DNA from 2 places in the Enterobacter cloacae complex sp. genome. Region 2 is predicted to be linked to the other one. Evidence: predicted binding sites of a transcription regulator. Region 2 holds the regulator's gene; the other holds the start of a gene.
What was found. Region 2 encodes PurR, which represses purine synthesis genes. Its sites were predicted from a motif close to CANGCAAACGTTTGCNTG; they were not measured.
Positions count from the first base shown of each region.

Region 1: purH (bifunctional phosphoribosylaminoimidazolecarboxamide formyltransferase/IMP cyclohydrolase) is a predicted target of PurR. The motif match lies at 2,549-2,566, and genes of this name have one in related genera.

Region 1 covers NZ_LT991957.1:2,387,571-2,391,995, forward strand. Annotated here, with positions in the region: gene purD (phosphoribosylamine--glycine ligase) at 1-836, opposite strand, end outside; gene purH (bifunctional phosphoribosylaminoimidazolecarboxamide formyltransferase/IMP cyclohydrolase) at 852-2,441, opposite strand; rRNA gene DBR02_RS11965 (16S ribosomal RNA) at 3,005-4,425, shown strand, end outside.
Region 2 covers NZ_LT991957.1:4,045,640-4,050,064, forward strand. Annotated here, with positions in the region: gene punC (purine nucleoside transporter PunC) at 1-652, opposite strand, end outside; gene punR (DNA-binding transcriptional activator PunR) at 766-1,677, shown strand; gene purR (HTH-type transcriptional repressor PurR) at 1,695-2,720, opposite strand; gene cydH (cytochrome bd-I oxidase subunit CydH) at 3,018-3,107, shown strand; gene DBR02_RS19965 (MFS transporter) at 3,269-4,425, shown strand, end outside.

The DNA.
Region 1 (4,425 bases), 1.7 Mb from region 2:
TGCTTGTCGATCATCAGGCCTGCGTAGAGGAAGCCGGTATAGGTGTTACCTTCCGCCGCCATCCCTTTCACGGTAGGCCAGATGATGCGGTCCATGGTGCGCTGATGCACCTCATCGGTGACAACGGGAGCAGGGGAGTAAGCGCCCATCCCGCCGGTGTTGGGGCCGGTATCGCCATTGCCCACGCGCTTGTGATCCTGGCTGGTGGCCATCGGCAGAACGTGCTCGCCGTCGACCATCACGATAAAGCTCGCCTCTTCGCCGTCGAGGAATTCTTCGATCACGATGCGGTGGCCCGCATCGCCAAAGGCGTTGCCTGCCAGCATATCCTGGACTGCCGCTTCGGCTTCTTCGAGCGTCATCGCCACGATAACGCCTTTCCCGGCGGCCAGACCGTCGGCTTTGATGACAATCGGCGCGCCTTTTTCACGCAGGTAAGCCAGCGCGGGCTCGACGTCGGTGAAGTTCTGATACTCCGCCGTCGGAATGTTATGACGCGCGAGGAAATCTTTGGTGAAGGCTTTTGAGCCTTCCAGCTGCGCGGCACCTTCCGTTGGGCCGAAGATTTTCAGGCCAGCGGCGCGGAAAGCGTCTACGACGCCAATCACCAGCGGCGCTTCCGGGCCAACGATGGTCAGATCGATCTTCTCGGTCTGGGCAAAGCTCAGCAGCGCCGGGATATCGGTTACGCCGATGGCGACGTTTTGCAGCGCGGGTTCCAGCGCCGTACCGGCGTTACCCGGTGCCACAAAGACGGTTTCCACCTGCGGGGACTGCGCCGCTTTCCATGCCAGCGCGTGCTCGCGCCCGCCATTACCAATCACTAATACTTTCATTTTCTGCTCCGGGAATTAATGGCGGAAGTGGCGCATGTCGGTAAAGATCATTGCGATGCCGTGTTCGTCGGCAGCGGCAATCACCTCGTCGTCGCGGATAGAGCCGCCAGGCTGGATCACACAGGTGATGCCCACCGCAGCCGCAGCGTCGATACCGTCACGGAACGGGAAGAAGGCGTCAGAGGCCATGGCGGAGCCTTTCACTTCCAGGCCTTCGTCGCCTGCTTTGATACCGGCAATTTTCGCAGAGTAAACGCGGCTCATCTGGCCTGCGCCTATCCCGATGGTCATGTTCTCTTTGGCGTAAACAATGGCGTTAGACTTCACGAACTTCGCCACTTTCCAGCAGAACAGCGCGTCGCGCAGCTCCTGTTCGGTCGGCTGACGTTTGGTCACCACGCGCAGGTCGGCTTCTGTCACCATACCCAAATCGCGATCCTGAACCAGCAGACCGCCGTTCACGCGCTTGAAGTCCAGGCCCGGCACGCGTTCCGCCCACTGACCGCAGACCAGCACGCGCACGTTCTGTTTTGCCGCAGTGATTTTCAACGCTTCTTCTGATGCGGACGGCGCGATGATCACTTCGACAAACTGGCGGGAGATGATGGCCTGCGCGGTTTCGGCATCCAGCTCGCGGTTTAAGGCGATAATGCCGCCGAACGCGGAGGTCGGGTCGGTTTTGTAGGCGCGATCGTAGGCATCCAGAATAGAAGTGCTTACCGCAACGCCGCACGGGTTGGCGTGCTTGACGATAACGCAGGCCGGCTCGCTGAACTCTTTCACGCATTCCAGCGCGGCGTCGGTGTCGGCAATGTTGTTATAGGAAAGGGCTTTGCCCTGAACCTGCTGGGCGGTCGCAACGGAGGCTTCTTTTACCTCTTCTTCTATATAGAAGGCAGCCTGCTGATGGCTGTTCTCACCGTAACGCATATCCTGCTTCTTAATGAAGTTCAGGTTCAGGGTGCGCGGGAAGCGGCCAGAGGGATCTTTGCTTTCTCCGTGGTAGGCAGGAACCAGGCTACCGAAGTAGTTGGCGATCATGCTGTCGTACGCGGCGGTGTGTTCGAACGCCTTAATCGCAAGGTCGAAGCGGGTTTCGAGAGTGAGGGAGCCGTCGTTAACATCCATCTCATTAATAATGGCGCTGTAGTCGCTGCTCTTCACCACGATGGCCACATCTTTATGGTTCTTCGCCGCGGAGCGCACCATGGTTGGGCCGCCGATATCAATATTCTCAACCGCATCTTCCAGAGAGCAGCCTTCGCGGGCGACGGTCTGGGCGAACGGGTAGAGATTAACAACGACCATATCGATAGGCGCGATATCATGCTGTTCCATAATGCCGTCGTCCTGACCGCGACGGCCCAGAATGCCGCCGTGCACTTTCGGATGCAGGGTTTTGACGCGTCCATCCATCATTTCCGGGAAACCGGTGTAGTCGGACACTTCGGTTACCGGCAGACCTTTATCTGCTAACAGGCGAGCGGTACCGCCTGTAGAAAGCAGCTCCACACCCCGTGCGGAAAGTGCCTGAGCGAATTCGACGATACCGGCTTTATCAGAAACACTGAGCAGAGCGCGGCGGACTGGACGACGTTGTTGCATGGTAAATCCCCTGGATTTCACGATTACAGAGAGCGTTAGATGAATTTTCCAGCGAAAAACTCATCTAACACACCTGACGAGGCCTCCTTGTTAAGCGCGAGTATTTTAACGAAAACGTTTGCGCAACGCTCGCATATTTTCACTTTTTCGAAGCGCTGTGGGTAACTCTGTGTGTAAAAGGGTATAAGGCGGGGTTTTGCTGGGGAATGCAGCAGTCAGTCATTTTTCTGTCATTTAGCGGTTGCGGCCTGCGGAGAACTCCCTATAATGCGCCTCCATCGACACGGCGGATGTGAATCACTTCACAGACAACGCGGTCGGCTGAAGAGAAAAAATCCTGAAATAACGGGTTGACTCTGAAAGAGGAAAGCGTAATATACGCCACCTCGCAACGGTGAGCGAAAGCCGCGTTGCACTGCTCTTTAACAATTTATCAGACAATCTGTGTGGGCACTCAAAGTGACATGGATTCTTAACGTCGCAAGACGATAAATGAATACCAAGTCTCAACGAGTGAACACGTAATTCATTACGAAGTTTAATTCATTGAGCATCAAACTTTTAAATTGAAGAGTTTGATCATGGCTCAGATTGAACGCTGGCGGCAGGCCTAACACATGCAAGTCGAACGGTAACAGGAAGCAGCTTGCTGCTTCGCTGACGAGTGGCGGACGGGTGAGTAATGTCTGGGAAACTGCCTGATGGAGGGGGATAACTACTGGAAACGGTAGCTAATACCGCATAATGTCGCAAGACCAAAGAGGGGGACCTTCGGGCCTCTTGCCATCGGATGTGCCCAGATGGGATTAGCTAGTAGGTGGGGTAACGGCTCACCTAGGCGACGATCCCTAGCTGGTCTGAGAGGATGACCAGCCACACTGGAACTGAGACACGGTCCAGACTCCTACGGGAGGCAGCAGTGGGGAATATTGCACAATGGGCGCAAGCCTGATGCAGCCATGCCGCGTGTATGAAGAAGGCCTTCGGGTTGTAAAGTACTTTCAGCGGGGAGGAAGGTGTTGAGGTTAATAACCTCAGCAATTGACGTTACCCGCAGAAGAAGCACCGGCTAACTCCGTGCCAGCAGCCGCGGTAATACGGAGGGTGCAAGCGTTAATCGGAATTACTGGGCGTAAAGCGCACGCAGGCGGTCTGTCAAGTCGGATGTGAAATCCCCGGGCTCAACCTGGGAACTGCATTCGAAACTGGCAGGCTAGAGTCTTGTAGAGGGGGGTAGAATTCCAGGTGTAGCGGTGAAATGCGTAGAGATCTGGAGGAATACCGGTGGCGAAGGCGGCCCCCTGGACAAAGACTGACGCTCAGGTGCGAAAGCGTGGGGAGCAAACAGGATTAGATACCCTGGTAGTCCACGCCGTAAACGATGTCGACTTGGAGGTTGTGCCCTTGAGGCGTGGCTTCCGGAGCTAACGCGTTAAGTCGACCGCCTGGGGAGTACGGCCGCAAGGTTAAAACTCAAATGAATTGACGGGGGCCCGCACAAGCGGTGGAGCATGTGGTTTAATTCGATGCAACGCGAAGAACCTTACCTACTCTTGACATCCAGAGAACTTAGCAGAGATGCTTTGGTGCCTTCGGGAACTCTGAGACAGGTGCTGCATGGCTGTCGTCAGCTCGTGTTGTGAAATGTTGGGTTAAGTCCCGCAACGAGCGCAACCCTTATCCTTTGTTGCCAGCGGTTAGGCCGGGAACTCAAAGGAGACTGCCAGTGATAAACTGGAGGAAGGTGGGGATGACGTCAAGTCATCATGGCCCTTACGAGTAGGGCTACACACGTGCTACAATGGCGCATACAAAGAGAAGCGACCTCGCGAGAGCAAGCGGACCTCATAAAGTGCGTCGTAGTCCGGATTGGAGTCTGCAACTCGACTCCATGAAGTCGGAATCGCTAGTAATCGTGGATCAGAATGCCACGGTGAATACGTTCCCGGGCCTTGTACACACCGCCCGTCACACCATGGGAGTG
Region 2 (4,425 bases):
CAGAGCAGGCGGCATAAATCAGCACGTTACCGCGATAGGCTTTTGCCCGCAGTAAGGAGGTAAAGGTCACTGGCTGCGCGTCCGGATGCGTCTCTTTTTTACGCGCAGGCTTGAGCCCGAACGCGGGCAGCATCAGCACCAGCGTGATGGCAAACAGCGTGGCGAAAATGGCCTGCCAGTCGAAATGCGCCAGGATCCAGCTGCCCAGCAGCGGGGCGAGCGCCGGCGACAGGCCGACCAGCGGCATAATGGTGGCGAAAATGCGGTTAGTGCGCGAAGCCGGATAATAATCGGTTACCAGCGCCTGCCAGGTGACCGCTGCGGCACAGACGCCGACGGCCTGGATGAAGCGCAGCACGAGGAGCCAGGCGGCATCGCGGACCCACAGCATGCCCAGACAGCCTACGGCAAAAATTGCCAGTCCCAGCAACAGGACGGGTTTACGGCCAAAACGATCCGAGAGCGGCCCCCAGAGCAGTTGCGCCAAGGCAAAGCCTGCGAGGAACAAACTCAGGCTGGCGCTGATGGCGGCGGCAGGGGTTTGCAAATCTTCCTGCATCGCGGCGAACGCGGGCAGATACATATCGGTCGCCAAAAAGCCCAGCACGCTTAAGCCGCCGAGCCAGACTAAAAATCCTTTCCTGGGTTGCACTGTTTATTCTCCTGAGGAGGCAGGTGTACGTTGGCGCAGAGTGTAGGAGGTGCAAAGCAGCTTGTGAAACGCTAATATTTGGCGGGTGAATTCAAAAATTTTGCAGGCAAAAGATGTGGTCAGATTATTCTCTTGAAGTGGTCGATGCCGTGGCGCGTAACGGCAGCTTTACCGGTGCCGCCCAGGAGCTGCATCGCGTTCCCTCGGCCATCAGCTATACGGTGCGTCAGCTGGAAGCGTGGCTGGCGGTCCCGCTGTTTGAGCGGCGCCATCGCGACGTGGAGCTCACGCCGGCCGGCGCGTGGTTTTTGAAAGAGGGGCGGTCTGTTATCAAAAAAATGCAGATCACCCGCGAGCAGTGCCAGCAGATCGCCAACGGCTGGCGCGGTCATCTTTCCATCGCGGTGGATAACATCGTTAAGCCGGAACGCACCCGGCAGATGATCGTCGATTTCTATCGTCATTTCTCCGACGTCGAACTGCGCGTTTCACAGGAGGTGTTTAACGGCGTCTGGGATGCGCTGGCGGACGGCAGGGCAGAGATGGCGATTGGCGCCACCCAGGCGATCCCGGTTGGGGGGCGCTACGCGTTTCGCGACATGGGCATGCTGAGCTGGACCTGCGTGGTCGCGCGCGATCATCCGCTGGCGGCGCTGGAAGGGCCGCTGAGCGATGACACCTTACGCAACTGGCCCTCGCTGGTGCTGGAAGATACGTCCCGTTCGCTGCCGAAGCGCATTACCTGGCTGCTGGATAATCAGCGCCGCGTGGTCGCGCCGGACTGGGAGTCGTCAGCCACCTGCCTGAGCGCGGGGCTGTGCGTTGGCATGGTGCCGGTGCATTTTGCGCGTCCGCGCATTGACGCGGGGGAGTGGGTGGCTCTGACGCTGGAAAATCCCTTCCCGGACGCCGCGTGCTGTCTGACGTGGCAGCAAAACGACGTATCGCCCGCCATGGCCTGGCTGCTGGATTATTTGGGAGACAGCGAAACGCTGAACCGGGAGTGGTTACGGGGACCAGCGTAGCTGGCCCCGTAAAAGGATTAACGACGGTAGTCGCGGAACGGACCGTCCGCAACGGAACGGCGTTCAATCAGGCGCGGGTGCACTTCAATGGACTGGGACTGTTCACGCTTGTTGACGATCCTGTCCATCAGCATATTGAAGGCGGTTTCACCCAGCGAATCTTTCGGCTGGTGAATGGTGGTCAGCGCCGGCGTAAAGAAGCGGGCGTTGCGCACGTTATCATAGCCGATCACCGAGATATCCTGCGGGACGCGCAGGCCGAGTTCATCTGCCGCACAGAGGGCGCCCATGGCCATGATATCGCCGCCGCAGAACACAGCGGTAGGGCGATGCGGCTGGGAGACGATCTGCTGCATGGCGCGATAGCCCGACTCCGGCTCGAAATCGCCCTGAACAATCCAGTTTTCCGGCACGGTAATCAGCGCCTCTTCCATCGCCTTCATGAAACCGGCCAGGCGGCCAGCACCGGTGTTACGCTCCAGCGGGCCCGGGATCACGCCAATTTCACGGTGACCGCGTTCCACCAGGTAACGCCCCGCCATGTAGCCGCCTTCAAAAGCGTTATCGATAACGGAGTCGGTGAAGTCGGCGCGCGCTTCGCCCCAGTCCATCACCACCATCGGAATGTGGCGATACTCTTCCAGCATGGAAAGGACCGACTCTGGGTATTCAGAACACATCACCAGCAGGCCGTCGACGCGCTTTTGCGCCATCATCGACAGATAAGCGCGCTGTTTCTCAATGTTGTTCCACGCGTTGCCCAGAATCAGGGTATAGCCCTTCTGGAAGCAGTTTTTTTCAACGGCTTCGATAATTTCAGCAAAGTAGGCCGCTTCACTGCTGGTGGCCAGCAGGCCAATCGATTTGGTGTGATTAACCTTCAGGCTACGCGCGACCGCACTAGGCGAGTAGTGAAGTTCTTTGATCGCTGCCCAGACGGCATTGCGCGTCTCTTCAGCGACAAAACGCGTTTTGTTAATAACATGTGATACGGTTGTGGTGGAAACGTTTGCGCGTTTTGCTACGTCTTTAATTGTTGCCATTAAATGTCACTCCAGACCATATCCTAAGCTCCTGAAACCATTGAAGGTAAACGTTTGCCTTCTCTCACCCTTATTACGCAATCTTGAGTTGCGACACGCCGGGAAAACGACACAGGACGTCAGGAGGGGGTCAGTGGCCGGTACGCTAATAAATTTAGCGTGGAATTTTGTCCTATCTTGATGAAAAGGGGAAGAGGTAAAGTGGATATCCGCTTAAATCCTGGAAGATTTTTGACCTGAACTGTGTAAAAATGAGCAGGCTCACTTTTCGTAGGGTGAATAAAAGGAGAAAAATTGATGAGTACCGATCTGAAGTTTTCGCTGTTTACCACCATTGTTGTTCTTGCCCTGATTGTTGCGGGTGGTTTAACCGCTGCGCTGCACTGATTTAGATGGAGGGAGAATTTTCTCCCTCGCTTGCCGCTATTGTTATCTTTCCGGCAAAAATCTTTTGCCAAAATGTTAACTTCTCATTTTTTGTGATTGATGTCATGCTTTTGACTTCTTAATTCTGTGCCGGGTAACGGCACGGTATCCGGAGTTTATTCATGAAAATCAATTTTCCCCTGCTGGCCCTGGCGATTGGCGCCTTTGGGATTGGCACCACTGAATTCTCCCCGATGGGGTTATTGCCTGTTATCGCCCGGGGCGTGGATGTCTCTATCCCTGCGGCCGGTATGTTGATTAGCGCCTACGCGATCGGCGTGATGGTGGGCGCGCCGCTGATGACGCTGCTGCTTTCGCACCGCGCGCGCCGCAATGCGCTGATTTTCCTGATGGCGATTTTCACCCTGGGCAACGTGCTTTCCGCGATTTCGCCGGATTACACCACCCTGATGCTTTCCCGTATTCTGACCAGCCTGAACCATGGCGCCTTCTTCGGGCTGGGCTCGGTTGTTGCCGCCAGCGTGGTGCCAAAACATAAGCAGGCCAGCGCGGTAGCCACCATGTTTATGGGGCTGACCATCGCCAATATCGGCGGTGTTCCCGCCGCCACCTGGCTGGGAGAAGCTATCGGCTGGCGTATGTCTTTCCTCGCAACCGCCGGACTGGGCGTGGTCGCGATGGTCGCGCTGTTCTTCTCACTGCCGAAAGGAAGTGCGGGAGAACGTCCGGAAGTACGTAAAGAGCTGGCGGTGCTGATGCGTCCCCAGGTGCTTTCCGCGCTGCTCACCACGGTACTGGGGGCGGGGGCGATGTTTACGCTCTACACCTATATCTCCCCGGTGCTGCACGACATTACCCATGCAACGCCACTCTTTGTTACCGCGATGCTGGTGCTGATTGGTGTCGGGTTCTCGATTGGCAACTATCTCGGCGGCAAATTTGCCGACCGCTCCGTGAGTGGGACGCTGAAAGGCTTCTTAACGCTGCTGATCGTCATCATGGTGGCGATCCCGTGGCTGGCGCGTAACGAAGTGGGCGCCGCGGTTGCCATGTTGGTGTGGGGCGCCGCAACCTTTGCCGTGGTGCCGCCGTTGCAGATGCGCGTGATGCGTGTTGCGCATGAGGCGCCGGGGCTCTCATCGTCCGTGAATATCGGTGCGTTTAACCTGGGCAATGCGCTGGGAGCCGCTGCGGGCGGGGCGGTGATTTCCGGTGGTTTAGGTTACAGCTTTGTGCCGGTGATGGGGGCGATCATTGCCGCACTCGGCCTGCTGCTGGTGCTGATGTCCGGGCGTAAACAGCCAGAAGCGGTGTGTAC